2 regions of the Streptococcus gallolyticus subsp. gallolyticus DSM 16831 genome follow, and region 2 is predicted to be linked to the other one. Evidence: riboswitches for the same ligand, from Rfam matches in the RefSeq annotation. Region 2 holds a riboswitch; the other holds the start of a gene.
The links. Region 2 has a riboswitch for thiamine pyrophosphate ahead of thiT (energy-coupled thiamine transporter ThiT). Riboswitches for the same ligand answer to the same signal wherever they lie in the genome.
Positions count from the first base shown of each region.

Region 1: another riboswitch for thiamine pyrophosphate. It lies ahead of thiW (energy coupling factor transporter S component ThiW); the one in region 2 lies ahead of thiT (energy-coupled thiamine transporter ThiT).

Region 1 is NZ_CP018822.1:1,289,500-1,294,477, forward strand. Features, by position in the region: gene BTR42_RS06505 (HAD family hydrolase) at 1-440, opposite strand, end outside; gene BTR42_RS06510 (class I SAM-dependent methyltransferase) at 444-1,160, opposite strand; gene thiW (energy coupling factor transporter S component ThiW) at 1,160-1,738, opposite strand; TPP riboswitch at 1,915-2,004, opposite strand; gene BTR42_RS06520 (Rgg/GadR/MutR family transcriptional regulator) at 2,155-3,018, shown strand; gene BTR42_RS06525 (MFS transporter) at 3,533-4,768, shown strand; gene pcrA (DNA helicase PcrA) at 4,827-4,978, opposite strand, start outside.
Region 2 is NZ_CP018822.1:778,550-783,527, forward strand. Features, by position in the region: gene BTR42_RS04195 (magnesium transporter CorA family protein) at 93-1,007, shown strand; gene BTR42_RS04200 (TMEM175 family protein) at 1,035-1,592, shown strand; gene thiT (energy-coupled thiamine transporter ThiT) at 1,622-2,188, opposite strand; TPP riboswitch at 2,264-2,361, opposite strand; gene nrdF (class 1b ribonucleoside-diphosphate reductase subunit beta) at 2,456-3,418, opposite strand; gene nrdE (class 1b ribonucleoside-diphosphate reductase subunit alpha) at 4,106-4,978, opposite strand, start outside.

The DNA of each region.
Region 1 (4,978 bases), 510 kb from region 2:
TCCTGAAAAAATGCCTGCTCTTTATCAGCATATCCCATACTTAAACACGAATATAAGGTCGTAAAATACGGCAACAACTGCTGTGATTTCAAGCCAATTTCAGCCAAATCATAATAATTAGAAGTCACTGCATAAAGCTTGCAACCACGCCTAACCAAAGCTGCTAAAACGCACTTCGCATTTTCCATAATATCGACCGTTTCGTATAATTGAAGCAAAATCGCTTTTAAAATTTCTGGTTGATAAGCTTGCCCTTGCTTGCCAAAAAGTTCTCTCAAATAATGTTCTGCCTCTAGCATATTTAATTGCCACAACTTCTGCTTCATTTCTGTGGTATAAGTCAAATTCACCGTACTCAAAAAGTCCTCAACAGCCTTATCCCACAATCCATAGGAATCAAAAATCACTCCATCAAGGTCAAAAAAGATTATCGTTTTCATTATTTATTTTTCAGCGACAAGCGCCACATAACCACCCTTGTCGTACCCTTCAATTGGTTCTTCCACAAAATCATTTGTGTAAATCGGCTGCGCTGTCAATGTTTGGAAATAACGGATATTTGTCATTCCTAGCTCCTCACGCAAGATATTTTCTTTCTCAAGTGGTGAATGGAAAATGGCAGAGCTGACAAGTTCGATTGGATAAGGGAAAGTTGGTGCGATTTGTTCAAATAATTCTTTCTCATATGACCCAACATGCGCCGCAAATTTGTACAAAATGCCATACGCACTTTCAACAGGAACATCAAGTAAAATCAAATGCCCACCTTTTTTCAAAGCACGGTGACAATTCTGATAAGCTGCTGACAAATTTTTGATATAACTTGAACAACCATTTAGATAAATCACATCATAGCTATTTTCCGCTAATTCGCTTGTCTCAGCATCACCGATAAAAACAGTCATTCCTCTTTTGCGGGCGATTTTTGCCATATCCGTTGACGGTTCAACACCATATTGGACATGAATGCCATATTCTCTTTTCAAGGCAGATTCAAAAAGCCCACTACCACAACCAATCGAAAGTATCGTTTTCTTTTCCAACGGTTCAAGCGTACGGTGCAATAACTTTAATTCACTGGCAAAAACATTTTCATTTTTCATAAACCATTGGTCATATGCATTAGCATAACCATCAAACATCTTAGCTTTACTGGTCATTATTTTTCTCCTAATTTTTTACTTGGCTTTAAATATAAATTTTCTAAATTAACAAAATAAGCAGAGTATCTCAATCCATGAACGACAGTCAATCCAAGCGCACCACCGATAAGCGTGGCACAAATAAATCTTGGCATAAAAAGAAATAAAGATTGTGCTGCGGAAGCTTTTGCCAAGAGCTCATTATCACCATTAGCTGTCATTGTCCAATACCAGTTCATAACGGGTGCAGAGAGAATCGAGCCAATAATACCAGTGCCGAGAAACTCCCCCATCCACGACATGATTGGTCTCTTGGTTAAGCGGTAAAAATAAGCAGCTAAAACCGCCCCAGGAACCGCTCCTAAGATGGCTAACGGTGCCACACTTGCTACTCCTGCTTGTGTCAAAATACGAATCACCGCAACAATCAATGCCATAGTAGCTGCATACAACGGTGTCATAAATGTTCCTGCAATGATATTGACGACGCTAGACATAAATGCCATTCCCTCAATCCGAAAAAGTGGTGTCAACAGGACATCTAAAGCAACCATAATGGCTAAAACCGTTAAACGATGAACATGATTAAATGTCATTTGTCTTCCTTTCCTGACAAATAGGCAGCCAAAAACTCAGCCAAAACAAGCATAAAAAAACACCACTTGAAAACTTCAAATGGAGTCATTTTTATCTTGAAAAACTGCAGAATAATCCCTTTAGTATTGCAATACTAAAGTATTTTTTCTATCGATTTTTAGCACAACAAAAAAACGTTGTTACTCACACATTTCCCTTCGTCAGTTCTAACTGCATCAGGTTCAATGGGTATAATCTCAGCTTTTACGCACCCCAAATGTCTTTATTTAATTACAAAATTAACTATAACACATTCACCTTGAAAGCGCAATAATTTTCAGAAAATTTTAGATAAAGAAAAATCTGCCCAGCAAGTTGTCAATTGATAAAAAAAGGGTATAATTTGTACAAAAGAACTTTTAAAATGGAGTAAAATATGAAATATTTAGGGCAGGCCTTCAAAGAATTAAGAGAAGCTAGACATATCTCACTAGCTAAAGCCTCTGGTGGGCAATTCTCTCCTTCAATGCTCTCAAAATTTGAAAGCGGAAAGAATGACCTTTCTGCTCAAAAATTATTTATAGCACTTGAAAATACTCACATTGAAATCAATGAATTTCTTTATCTGACTAGAGGATTTTTAAAAAGCGACTTGGTAGAATTACAAGAGAAAATCTATGCTTGTGAGGAAAAATTTGATAGTGCTGGTTTACAAAAATTGTATGAAAGTGAACTTAAAAAACAGCAAGATGAAGAGACAGGAATGATATATGCGCTAATTGTTAAAGCACATTTGAAAGCCTTTGATGAGACTGTTGAACTAACAGCGAAAGAGGAAACTTTTCTTTATAATTACCTTTTTGATACTGAAATTTGGGGCAATTATGAGCTGACATTACTTTCTATTTGCTCTACCTTATTAACTCCTGATTTGTTTACCATGTACGCTAGAGAATGTCTCCGAAAGACTGATTTTTTAGGAGAAATCAAAGAAAATCGAAAAATCATTCATAACATGTTGCTCAATGGGTTTCTGCTATGTATTGATGAAAATGATTTTATCAATGCTAATTACTTCGACAAACAAATTCAAAAGCATTTTTACCAAGAAAGCGAAGCTTATTATCGTATTGTTTATCTATGGGCAAAGGGGTTATTTAGCTACAAACAAGGGCAGCAGCAAGCTGGTAAGAAGCAAATGGAAGAGGCTATCCACGTCTTACGGATTTTAGAATGTCATTCAGCTGCTGACTATTACACTTCTGGCATGCAAGACGCCATTAAAGGCAATGACGATTAGGTATATTTTTTGAATATATTCAAAGTGCTTATTTTGAGAAAAATTTTATTTTCATGCTCAACGTTCACAAATAGAGATTTGATTCATTTATAAGTACAAAAAAACAGTCCACTGGACTTAATTCGCTTTCCCATTTTCGGGCTCGTGAAAAAACAGTCCACTGGACTTAACTCGCTTTCTCATTTTCGGGCTCGTGAAAAAACAGTCCACTGGACTTAACTCGCTTTCTCATTTTCGGGCTCGTGAAAAAACAATCCACTGGACTTAACTCGCTTTCCCATTTTCGGGCTCGTGAAAAAACAGTCCACTGGACTTAACTCGCTTTCTCATTTTCGGGCTCGTGAAAAAACAGTCCACTGGACTGTTTTTTTTATATTTGTCTAGCTGTTAATGGTTAAATTTAAGAACTATTCATCTTTACCATAATCAGAGCTGTTTGAATATATTCAACATTTTGTTTCCTTAAAAGATAATCATATTATAATGTTTCAAAATCAATTAAGGAGACAAAATCATGAGATTATTTTTTAAAAATAAAATTTACCACCTTTTGACCGTTTCTCGTTTTCTAAATACTATCGGCTCCTCCTTGTACAATATTGTTTTTGTCGTCTATGCTGCTACCGTTTTTCATTCGAAAATTATGGTGAGTATTGCTAATGTGACAATGGTCGTTCCGACGCTCTTTACCATTTGGATTGGAATAAAAGCTGACCAAACCCAAGCTAAAAAGAAATGGATTATTATCACAGGTTTCGTTCAAGCAATTATTTTTACATTCTTAGCTTTCATAATCAATGAGCCTAGTTTGCTTGCTTTTTCTTTTATTTGTCTGTTTAACATTCTTAGTGATATGCTAAGTGACTTTTCAAATGGTCTGCGGATGCCCATTATTCAGAAATACGTTCGCCAAGAAGATTTAATCGAAGCCTATTCCTTTACACAATTCATCTCTTACATCTGCAGTTTTTCTGGACAAGCCTTGGGCATCTGGTTGTTAACGGTTTCTAAGCAGAACTTTTCACTTGTCGCACTCATTAATGCGCTATCATTTTTACTATCAGCACTAGTGGTATTACTCATCAAAGATAACACCAATTATGATGTCTTGCCCAATGGAAAAAAACAGTCATTAAAAGAGCAATTTTCAGCTTTATACCATAATGTGATGCTGATTTTCAATGAAGCTAGTACAGCAGATTTTAGTCGGCTGCTTCTGTCAATTCTTTGCTTAAATATGCTTGGTGGCTCACTTAATGCCATTTATAATATTTGGCTACTGACTGCCAAAATCGGTCACCTCTCTTACAGCCAAGCGCTACTTCTTATTGAGTTTATCTTAGTTGGTGGTATTCTGATAGGAAGCTTAACGCCACACGATTACTTTTCTAAAAAATCAGTTAGGGAGTTGCTAAAAATTAATGCCGTTATTTTCTTTCTCGTTGGTCTGTCTAACCTCATTCACCTACCGTTAATTTTCGGTGTGCTGCTACTAGCATTCGCGAGTTATCTGGTGGGAAAAGTCAATCCTAAAATTAATTCTCTATTACTAAGCAAACTTCCTGCTAATACCTTAGCACAGACGAATAATTTCTTGTCTTTTTTATTCACCTTGTCACTTCCTGTCGGAACCGTTTTATTTAGCAGCTTATCTTCGTGGAACATCACATTCACTTGGCTTACATTTCTTATTGTAGCAGTCATTATCTTTAGATTCTCAACACCGAGCAAAACAATTAATACTGATTAAAAATCTTGCTAAAAAGGAACCTGAGTTTTGTCTCAGATTCCTTTTGATTTATACTTGTTTATTTCTTCTCAATCGGTGCGACGCTGGCTAGTAGTTTTTTAAGACCAACTTCTGGGAAATTGATTTTAAGTTCTTGTGTTTTTCCGCTTCCTGTAACGGCTAGAACGGTACCGTCACCCCATTTTTTATGGTGAGCAATGTCACCAATTT
Region 2 (4,978 bases):
GGCTTTTTCCTTTATTATAGGGTTTTTACTGCCACCTCATTTTGAAAAAATGTTATAATGATGAAGGAATTTAAGAAGAAAGGTGGGCTGCTATGGCAATTACAAAAGAAATGTTAGGCGACCGTTTGACTTGGGTGGCAATTGATTCTGATAAGATTAGTCAAACATCTAACTTGTATGCTGAATATGGCATTGATGAAGAATTGATTTCTTATGCCTTGGATAGAAATGAACGTGCGCATATGGAGTATGATTGGCAAACCGAAACCATGATTATCATTTACAATGTGCTAAATCGAACCAAAGAAGATAATCATTACGAGACAATTCCGATAACTTTTGTCGTTCGGGGTGACCAGTTAATCACGATTTTTAATTCAGATAATGCCTACATTGTTGATTTAATGCGACATTATTTACAAAGACGTCCTGATGTTTCCATTTATAAATTCCTTTTTATGAGTTTATTTCTTATCGCGGAAGCGTATTTCCCATATTTGGAAGAAATGGATAAAAGCACCAGTCAATTAAATCGTCGTTTACGTCAACGGACCACCAAGAAAGATTTGCTAGGGCTTTCTGATATTGAAACAGGAATGGTTTACCTCGTTTCTGCCTCTAATCAAAACGTCATTCTTCTTGAACAACTTAAAGGTCAAGCTTTTTATAAGCAACTAAATAATATTGAAAAAGAGCAATTGGAAGATTCGCTGATTGAAGCACGCCAATTATCCAGCATGACACAGGTCAATGCGCAAGTCTTACAACAATTATCAGGAAGCTATAACAACATTTTGAACAATAATCTAAATGATAATATGACAACATTGACGATTATATCAGTTGTTTTAGCAGTATTTGCAGTTATTACTGGATTTTTCGGAATGAATGTGCCTTTGCCATGGATAAATGATAAACACGCTTGGGTAACTATTATTGTGATTTGTATTGTCCTTTGGCTTCTCATTGTGGCACTTTTACGTTATATGATATACCGAAAATCTTAATATAAAGGGAGAAAATTTATGTCTGAAATGTCAAAAGAGCGGTTGGTTGCCTTTACGGATGCTGTTCTGGCTATCATTATGACCATTTTGGTTTTGGAATTAGAACGTCCATCAGAATTAACATGGTTAGCCTTGTGGGAGTTAAAAACCAACTTTTTTGCCTACACCATTTCCTTTTTCTGGCTGGGAACAATGTGGGTCAATATGCACAGAGCTTGGGACAATGTTGAAAAAGTCAATAACCGCTTGGTTTGGATTTCCATGCTTTTGTTGTTTTTCTCATCATTTTTCCCTTACACAACCTCTTTAGTGGCTAGTGATTTTAACAGTTCAGTAGCACAAATTGTCTATGGTGCTATTGTTATGCTCGTTTCTTTCACTAATGTTTGGATGTATTCAGAATTAACCAATGTTGCTACCACAAATGAAGCAGAAGCAGCTGCAAGAAGCCATAATAATTGGATGCGTTGGGACATTGCTATAAAAGTTATTGGTATGCTATTGAGCATGACCGTTTTTCCACAAGCCATGATGTGGGCTGTACTTTTTACCGCTGTTGTCATCGTTGTCCCAAGGTCAATTTAAAAAACACGCTACAAACGTGTTTTTTTGTTTTATCTCTTAACTAAGAAAAGTTTTCCTTGTGTCGGAATGATAATAGCTAGCGCTAAAATAACGAAAATCAAGGTTAACAGCCCAGCTGTTCCGTTAACGGTGAATGAATACCAATAAGGCGACATTCCTTTTGGCGCATAACTTCCCCAGAAAATAAAGCCAGCGACGAAATGCCAAAAATAGCGGACAAAGACAGCTAAGATAGCACCACCTGTCGCGTAAAATAAAGCACGTCCTTTATTGTCCTTGGCAAGAGCATTTTGAAAAGGAACAGTAAAAATACCAGCTAAGCCCATGGAAACAAAGGCAACGATGTATTCGATAAGCACTTGTGATAAGGCTAAATACCACACTTTACCAAGGATAAAATGTAGTAAGCCCCAAATCAGCCCAGCCAATACGCCATATTTTGTGCCACGACGTAGTGCAAAGAGGACTAAGGGAATAGCTCCAAACGACGGTGTGAACCAGCTTGCAAAATCTGGAATGTAAGATAAAGCCATGGCTAAAGCAGCTACTAAAGCTGTTTCAATCAAAGCAGACAGTTGAGAATTTTTTGATGACATAAATAAAAGCTCCTTTTGATACAAAGGAGCTTATTTTTCTGATAATATGTGCAATGATATTCAAAACAAAGTTTAAAACGGTCATGTCACAATCCCTACGCTCGTACTAACGAGATCAGGTTATCAGGATTTCGCAAATGCGATCTCAGCCAGAGGCACTCCTTTGTGAATCTAATTGCTTATAGTCTAGCATGAAAGAAAGTTTCTTGTCAAGCTTAGTTTTCATGCTTTTTGAAAATTATCACACATTTCCAAAATTGGCTCAGACTAGAGACCATAATTGTAATCATCATCTTGCATGGCTTCAACAGAACCAAGGAGATAACCATTTCCGACTTGACTAAAGAAATCGTGATTAGACGTTCCTGTTGAAATACCGTTCATGACAATAGGGTTAACGTCGTTAGCAGTATCTGGGAAAAGTGGATCTTGCCCCAGATTCATCAGGGCTTTATTGGCGTTGTAGCGCAAGAATGTCAATACTTCATCAGTCCAACCAACACCGTCATACAGCGATTTGGTATAATTTTCCTCATTTTCGTAAAGTTGATAAAGTAAATCATACATCCACTCACGAAAATTGTCTTGTTCTTCTTCAGATAATTCATTGAAACCAAGTTGGAATTTATAGCCAATGTAAGTGCCGTGAACAGATTCATCACGGATAATCAATTTGATAATTTCAGCAACGTTTGCCAATTTATTGTTGCCAAGATAATAAAGTGGTGTGAAAAATCCAGAATAGAAGAGGAAAGTTTCTAGGAAAGTAGAGGCAACTTTCTTTTGCAACGCATCCCCATTTTCATAAATATCATTGATGATTTTTGCCTTTTTTTGCAGGTAGTCATTGCTATTTGTCCATTCAAAAATGGCTTCAATTTCAGATTTTGTGTTAAGTGTTGAAAAAATAGAGGAATAAGATTTGGCATGAACTGACTCCATGAATTGAATGTTATTCAGAACAGCTTCCTCATGGGGGGTTCTGACGTCCGCACGAATCGCTTCGACGCCAGATTCAGATTGCATGGTATCTAGCAAAGTTAATCCGCCAAAGACTTTTCCGACAAGGTCTTTTTCCTCGGCTGACAATTTACGCCAATCATCAAGGTCATTTGATAACGGAATACGTGTATCAAGCCAAAATTGCTCCGTCAACTTTTCCCAAGTTGATTTATCAATGATGTCTTCAATCTCATTCCAATTAATGGCTTCATAATAAGTTTGTGACATTTATATTCTCCTAAAAGTGATTAAGAAAGCCAGCCAAACGACTGGGATTTCAGAAATAGTATTTAAATTTTTAAGATTGTTTTTTTCCATGGAGTAAGCTAACCTAGCAAGGTATTTTGTCAAGAGTGAAAGTTACCCCAATGCTAACATCTTTTTGAATTCCTAAGCGAAAGTAGTTACTGCTTTGATTTTAGTTTTTGTAGAACAAGGACAAGTTTTCTAATCATGAATTACTAACAGCCGTTTACTGCAACGTGTCAATAAGCAAGCCGATTTGTTAAAGTGAATATTGTCTTGTTCATGTTTAACAGTACACAAATCAAAGTTACGCCACGTAATTAATCGACTCGATACTAGCCGATTAATGGAGTTGTAAGTGAGTTAGCCATTTCGCTATAACGTTTGTTGTCTTGTTACTGGGTTCTGCAGAGACAAATCCAAGTGTTCGATAAATGACTCAATAATAATCATTTGGTGAAGTTAGTAAGTGAACTAGGCAAACTGCCATAGCGGTTGCCGTCTTGTTATTAGGTCCTTTAGACAAATCCAAGTGTTCGATAAGTTACGACACGAAACCAAATGACTCGATAATAGTCATTTGGTGAAGTTAGTAAGTGAACTAGGCAAACCGCCATAGCGGTTGCCGTCTTGTTATTAGGTCCTTTAGGACCAATAACAAGTGTTCAGTTAAATCACGCAGCTTTCGCATTGGTTTGAGCCGACTTCATCACCGTCATCGGTAAAGGTACGGATGTAGTAGATTGATTTAATGCCTTTATTAAAAGCGTAATGGCGCAGGATAGACAGGTCACGAGTGGTTTGTTTACTTTGCGTTTTCCATTCATAGAGACCTTGCGGAATATCGCTGCGCAAAAAGAGCGTTAGTGACAATCCTTGGTCAACGTGTTCAGTCGCCGCCGCATAAACATCAATGACTTTTCGCATATCCATATCATAAGCAGAAGTGTAATAAGGAATAGTATCTGTCGATAAACCAGCAGCTGGGTAATAAATCTTACCAATTTTCTTTTCCTGACGTTCCTCAATACGTTGCGTAATCGGGTGAAGCGACGCAGAAACATCATTAATGTAAGAAATGGAACCATTTGGAGCAACTGCTAGACGATTTTGGTGGTAAAGTCCGTCTGTTATCACAGCATCGCGGAGCTTAGCCCAATCCTCACCGCTTGGAATAAAATGTTCTGCAAAGAGTTCTTTCACACGGTCAGATTTTGGAATAAATTCACCTGTAATGTATTTATCAAAGTAGCTTCCGTCAGCGTATTTTGAGTTTTCAAAACCTACAAATGTTTGCTGACGTTCACGAGCGATATGATTTGATTCCACCAAAGTCCAATAATTCATTAACATAAAGTAAATATTGGTAAATTCAATGGATTCTGGGCTACCATAATGAATGTGGTGTTGAGCTAGGAAGGTATGAAGCCCCATAGCACCAAGTCCAAAGGTATGCGCTTGTTCGTTGCCATGCTTGATTGTTGGCACAGCTTCAATAGATGAGGTGTCTGAAACAAAAGTCAAAGCGCGTGTCATGGCTTT